DNA from 2 places in the Streptomyces sp. NPDC086549 genome. Region 2 is predicted to be linked to the other one. Evidence: riboswitches for the same ligand, from Rfam matches in the RefSeq annotation. Region 2 holds a riboswitch; the other holds the start of a gene.
What was found. A riboswitch is a leader RNA that binds a small molecule or an ion and turns the genes downstream of it on or off. The one in region 2 is predicted to bind cobalamin.
Positions count from the first base shown of each region.

Region 1 (3,201 bases), on a different contig from region 2:
CCGCTGCGGGCGCGTCCAGCAGACGCGCCGGCGTCACCGACGACGGCACTGCGCAGCCCGAGGACTCCCCGTCCGCCCCCGCCGGCCGACCCAGCTCCCCCACTACCCGGGCCGGCGACACCGGCTCCACCGCCACCCCGGCCCAGTCCCCCGGCACCGCATCCGCCGACCCCGGAACTCCGCCCTGGATCGCCGACTGCACGTACTACGCCGGCAACGGCCGCACCCGCCCGGGTGACAGCGGCAAGCGTGTGCTGCAGGTGCAGTGCATGCTCACCAAGCGCGGCTACGACGTGGGCAGTACCGGTGTGAACGGCGAATTCGGCTCCGCCACGGAAGCGGCGGTCCGCAGCTTCCAGAGCGCCAAGGGCGTGACTGCGGACGGCGTCGTGGCCCATGACACCTGGGTCGCTCTGCGCGCCACCGAGTGAGAACAGCGGCCGCCCCGAGCACGGCGGTATGAACCCACGGCCCGATTCACCCCTGCGGAGCACCCCGTCGTGTCCGTGCACACCAGTTCCTGGAGGGTTGCTGACACTGCGGTCATGAGCCGAGTACCTGACGAAGGCATGGTCCTGATCCCCGGCGGATCCCTCATCACCAAGACCCCGGAAGAGGGCCGTGCCCTGGCGCTCACCCTGGCCCGGCACACCATCCACAACATCCAGCCCGATCTCGACGTCCTCAAGGGCGGGCGAACGACTTATTCCACCGCCCCCGAAAGCCTCATGCACGCGGCGCAGGTCGTGGCACTCGAGTTCCAGACCATCGCCGCCGCCAACGGTTACTGGCGGGACTGACACCCCAACCGAACCACGGGAACCGCGGGGAGCACGGGCAGGCAGCGCCCGGACTCCCCGCAGAGCGGCCTCCGTCAGGGGCGGGGAGCCGCGGTCGCTCGGCTTCCGTTCGCCGGGGTGTGCGCCTGTGCCGTGTTCGACTCCGCGGCCTTGGGGAGCAGTTCGCGCTCCGCGAGCACACCGAACACGAGCCCGAAGGAGGTCCACAAGGTGGCCTGGATGGCAAGGGCCGCCAAGCGGAACTGCCACAGCAGCGTGGCCGAGAAGTCCTTCGGGACCTCGTTGATCGCAGGCAGGAAGGCGTAGGCCAGTCCAACGACCAGGACGTAGAACGCGGCCGCGGAGAGCGTGGCGTTCCAGTTGCCCAGGCGTGGCGCGAGACGTTTGCCGACGATCACGGCGGCAACCGCGAGCAACACGCTGAGCAGCATCATCAGGAAGTAGAGAGTCGTCCGCTTGCCGATGGTGTCGGGGTCGCCGACGGACGGTGGGTTCGCGGGGTACTTCAGGAACGGCACCACGTAGACGGCGACCAGACCGGCGGCCGCCAGCAGCAGCGCGCTCGCGCGCGGCCCGAAGCGACCGATGCGGCCGAGTACGAAGCAGTACGCCAGGGCGGCGATGCCGCCGAACGCGACCCCGTACACCAGGACACCGGTGGTCAGGCCACCGGTGGACTGCATGGTCCGGGAGACCGCCTCCACGCCGTGCTCGTGGGAGTGTGCCTCCTCGTAGGCGATGGCCGAGTCGACGCGCGGCTCGCCGAGGAAGTAGGCGACGACGAGTGCGAGCAGGCCCGCGGCGAGTCCCGCGAGCATGCCACGCACCAACAGATTTCTGACAGTTGCCGAGTTCATGGGCTCGTGGATTCCCTCGCCGCCGTCAGTGGCAGGGGAAGCCGAGCAGATGACGCGCGTCGTGCACCCACTCGTGCACATTGTCTCCGGACATCACGGACGTGGCGCCCTGCTCGGCGCCGACGAAGTAGAGCAGGACCAGCATGAGGATGCCGAAGAAGACCGCCCAGGGGACGATCGCGCCGATCGGCAGCTTGGCGGGCGTGACGGTGGGGGTAACGGTCGGCTGGACAGCGGACTGCGCCATGGCAGGACCTCCTGGGGAACTCGCGTCCCGTCTCGGTGGTGCAACAGGACAACGGAGCGGGTCTGACTCACCCGAACGCACCCCAGGAGTGCGAACCGGGCTTACAGTGGCGCGACCGTGCCGGACTTCCACCGGCTTCCGCGGACCGTCGTCGATATCGAAGTGACGGTACCGCGGAGCAGGGGGTGCGGCCAAGGGCGCACAACGTGGCCGGAAGTGCGCCCAGGGCCCTCTCCGCACCGTCATCTTCGGCCAGGACAGCGGTGCATGAGGATCGGAGCGGATGAATGACCAGTCGAGTGATGTTGATCTCACCGGCGCTGAACCCATCGCTCCGTCAGGCCCGCTTCGACGACGGATGCTCGCTCGACACCGCCGGCGCACTCCGCGCCCGTTCGGCCGCCGGCGCACTTCCCGCGGCCGACCGCACGCTCGTCTCCCCCACCGTCCGCTGCCGGGAGACGGCCTCGGAGCTCGGCCTCGACGCCGCGGCGTCACCCGGACTTGACGGCTTGGACCCGGGCCGATGGCGGGGCCGCACACTGGACGAAGTGGGCGCGGCCGAGCCGGAGGAGGTGGCTCGCTGGCTCACGGACCCACTGGCCGCGCCGCACGGCGGGGAGTCCGTCCACCAGTTGTGCCTGCGCATCTCGCGCTGGCTGGACGAGGCCGCGCGGTTCTCCGGCCTCACCGTGGCGGTGGTGGAACCGGAAATCGTCCGCGCCGTGACGGTGTGCGCGCTCGGCGCACCCGAGTCGGCCTTCTGGCGCGTCGACGTACCACCCCTGTCCGCAACGGAGTTCACAGGCCGCGCGGGACGCTGGAACGTGGCACTGGGCACCACGCTCGGGACGAGGTGACGCTCGTGCCCCGGCGCGGCCTCCGACTCCGCCACCGCCCACGCCTTGGGCGCCCGGCCGAGGCACGCGGACGCACACGGCGCGTGCCCGTCGCGGTCGGGTCGAGTCGAGTCCGGCGAGGAAGTCGGCGGCGGCGCGCGTTCCGGCGACACCGCTGCCCGCCAAAGCCCCGGACCTCTGCCCGCCCCCTGGGCTAGCCCAGGACGGCGGGCCTGAGCGCGTCCTCGCACCACTGGCGGAAGCCCGTAGGTGCCGACTCGGGGGTGCTCGGCTGGGCGGCGCCGTAGAAGCCCTGGTCCTTCAGGGCCTCCGTCATGTCGGCCAGGCCCTGCGCCCAGGCCTCGCTCGCGCCGAAGCGCAGCACCGTCGCCTTGTAGTCCGCGCTGCCGGTGCGGTGGAGACGCACCGGACGGTCCAGGACCTCGGAGACGACCTGG
Region 1 is NZ_JBIVBS010000008.1:178,980-182,180, forward strand. Features, by position in the region: gene ACIPSA_RS25430 (protein kinase) at 1-431, shown strand, start outside; gene ACIPSA_RS25435 (hexameric tyrosine-coordinated heme protein) at 546-800, shown strand; gene ACIPSA_RS25440 (CbtA family protein) at 875-1,657, opposite strand; gene ACIPSA_RS25445 (CbtB domain-containing protein) at 1,683-1,904, opposite strand; cobalamin riboswitch at 1,942-2,095, opposite strand; gene ACIPSA_RS25450 (histidine phosphatase family protein) at 2,192-2,764, shown strand; gene ACIPSA_RS25455 (NAD(P)H-binding protein) at 2,958-3,201, opposite strand, start outside.
Region 1: it holds a riboswitch for cobalamin, as region 2 does, so the genes downstream of both, ACIPSA_RS25445 (CbtB domain-containing protein) here and cobT (nicotinate-nucleotide--dimethylbenzimidazole phosphoribosyltransferase) in region 2, are expected to answer to the same signal.

Region 2 (3,201 bases):
CACACCTCGCAGAAGTTGGCGACGACCGTCAGCCCTCGGGCCGGACACGTCTCGTCGGCCGTCAGCCGGGGTGTGGCCGCGTACCGCTCGCCGGCGCCGATCCCTCCTTCGACGAAGTAGCGCTCCTGTATGGAATCGGCGAGTTCCGGTACGGGAAAGGCGGCCAGGGCTCGCCTCAGGTGGCCGCCGGGGTCCCCGCCCTGCAGCATCCGGATCAGCAGGGTGTCCAGGGCGGTACCGGAGACGACGCCCAACTGCCCGGTACGCGCGACGGCACGAGCCAGGCGCCAGCCGGACACCCCCACCCCCATTCCACCTTGGATCAGCCAGGGCAGGTCGGTCCTCGTCCGGGGTGTGCTCATGGGTCCTCGCAGGGATGGTCGCCGGGTCCGGGGCCCGTACTTACGGTGCCGTAACTTACGCTACCGTAACCAAATTGGGCGCCATGACCGGGGGCGATACCGGCGCCGACGGCAGACCTCGTCGAGCGCCTCGTGGATCTCTTCGGTGCGACAGGGCCATGCACAGCACCTCGTCGGCGATCTTGGTGAGCGGCCCGAGCCGGGTGGTGAGGACGCCGATCGGTTTGTCCACACCACCCGGCAGCAACAGGCCGGCCGGACCGGTGCCCCCTGCGGCGCCCGAGTCCGGCGGGCCGGTTCAGCCGTTCTCGCCCGAGACCCCGGCGGAGTCGAACGTAGCCATGTCGCGCAGGGCACGGACGGCCGCCTGTACCAGCGGCAGGGCCAGCAGGGCGCCGGTGCCCTCACCGAGCCGCAACCCCAGGTCGACCAGGGGATGCAGTCCGAGATGACGCAGGGCGATGCTGTGCCCGGGCTCGACCGACCGATGTCCGGCCAGACAGGCGGCCAAGGCATCCGGTGACAGCGCCGCCGCGACCAGGGCCGCCGACGAGGCGATCACCCCGTCCAGGATCACCGGGACCCTGCGGGCTGCGGCGCCCAGCACGAACCCGGCGATCGCGGCGTGTTCCAGGCCGCCGACCGCCGCGACCACGCCGACCGGGTCGTGCGGGTCCGGCCGGTGCAGGTCGAGAGCCTTGCCCACCACGCCCGCCTTGTGCTGCCGGGTCGTGTCGTCGATTCCCGCTCCGTGACCGGTGACGTCGTCCGGGTCCGCGCCGGTGAACGCGGCGATCAGTGCCGCGGACGCGGTGGTGTTGGCGATGCCCATGTCGCCGGTGAGCAGGCAGCGGCAGCCGTCGTCGACGAGGTCCGCGGCGACACCGATGCCGACCTCGATGGCGTGGATGGCCTCCTGGCGGGTCATCGCCGGGGCACGGGTCATGTCCGCGGTGCCCGCCCGGACCCGGCGTCGCAGCAGTCTGTCCGGGGCCGCATCCGAGTCCGGCACCGGAGTTGCGACGCCCACGTCCACCACGACCACCCTGGCTCCGGTCTGAGCGGCCAGGGCGTTCACGGCGGCGCCGGAGGCCAGGAAGTTGGCGACCATCTGGGCCGTCACCTCCTGCGGCCAGACGCTGACGCCCTGGGCGTGGACACCGTGATCCGCGGCGAAGACGGCCACCGCAGCCGGCTCCGGCATCGGCGGCGGACAGCTTCCCGCCAGACCCGCGAGCTGGACCGACACCTCCTCCAACAGGCCCAGCGAGCCGGGCGGCTTGGTCAGGTGGTCCTGGCGGTCACGGGCCGCGGTGAGGGCGCCGGGGTCCGCGGCGGTGATCGCGGCCAGGGTGCGCTCCAGCCGCAGGCCGGCGGCGGGGTCGGCCGCAGGCCGACGCGTGGGATCGGCAGCAGGCCGGCGGTTGGGATCGGAGCCGGACGAGGGCACCATGAAGGAAGTCCTTCCGCTGTCGGCGGTTCTCCACGCCGCCGTGAACGAGCCGCGCCTAGGCGGACAGTGCCTGGCTGCGGGACGGCCGGAATATCCTGGCTCCCGGATCTCGGTACCCGAGCTGTACGGCGCGGGCACCGGCGCCGGCTCCCGGCCTTCCCAGCGGCCGGCTCGCACCGGCTGCCAGTGGCCATGAGCGGGAGGCGGCTCCCCGGTCACAGTGGCGGGCCCGCCCCGGAGTTGGGCCCTCGGGCCCGCACCGGAGTTCCTCCGCATCCGTCGCCGGCATCCTGCCACACCCCGCCATCGGCAGACAGCCGCCCGCCGGGAATTCCTGCCGGGCCGATGCAGGACAGCGCACGGCCTAACGGGCAGAACCCGCACCTGTGCCGCTCTTTGAGGACCTGTTCGGAACACACGCCGGTCCACATGGCCCCGGGGCGAGGGCCGGACGACCCCCTCCCCCGGGGTGGGTACACGGCCAGGATCGGAGGCGGACACGGGCCGAGGAGGGAGAGAGGAAGGAGATGCGATGGCGGACACCGAGGCGCTGCTGGCCGACGCCGTAGGGGCACGAAACGTTCTGGCCGGGACGGAGATCCCCCCTGAGTACGCCGGTGACGAGTCACTGACCGCCGTACGGCAGACACCCGCATACCTGGTCCGGCCCGCCGCGACCGCCGAGGTGGCGGACGTGCTCAGGATCGCCGGCGAGGCCGGGATCCCGGACCTGGAACGCGGCGCGGGCCTGCCCGCCGTCGAGCGGCTCGGTTACCTGCCCGAGAGCGCAAGCGCCCAGCTCCGCGGCCTACGGCATCTGGTCCTGGTCGGCGCCCGGTCCCCGGTGTCCTTCTTCGCATACCCGGAGACACCCGGTCTCCTCGCCCCCCGCGACTGTCACGTCCACTCCCTGGCCGCCCCGGGCGACGACGCCGCGGACGCCCTCGCCCAGCTGGCCGCGCTGCTGCCGCGCGCGACTGCGACCACGGCGGCCCGGGCCCGGCCGGAGCTGCCTGCGGGCGAGCTGACCGGTGAGACGGTGGCCGCAGCCGTGGGGGCGCTGCTGCCGGAGGGGGCGATCGTGGTGGACGAGGCCAACACCTCGGGCCTGTGGCTGCCCACGGCCACCGCCGGGGCACCGCCCCACGACTGGCTGACCCTCACCGGCGGCGCCATCGGCCAGGGCCTGCCGCTGGCCGTCGGCGCCGCGATCGCCTGCCCCGGCCGGCCGGTGGTGTGCCTGGAGGCCGACGGCAGCTCCATGTACACCCTCCAGGCGCTGTGGACGATGGCCCGCGAGGGCTTGGACGTCACCACCGTCGTCTACGCCAACCAGTCGTACTCCGTCCTGGAGATGGAGTACGAACGCCTGATCGCGGCCCCGGC
Region 2 is NZ_JBIVBS010000012.1:9,354-12,554, forward strand. Features, by position in the region: gene ACIPSA_RS31790 (nitronate monooxygenase) at 1-362, opposite strand, end outside; gene cobT (nicotinate-nucleotide--dimethylbenzimidazole phosphoribosyltransferase) at 661-1,815, opposite strand; cobalamin riboswitch at 1,904-2,086, opposite strand; gene ACIPSA_RS31800 (acetolactate synthase large subunit) at 2,348-3,201, shown strand, end outside.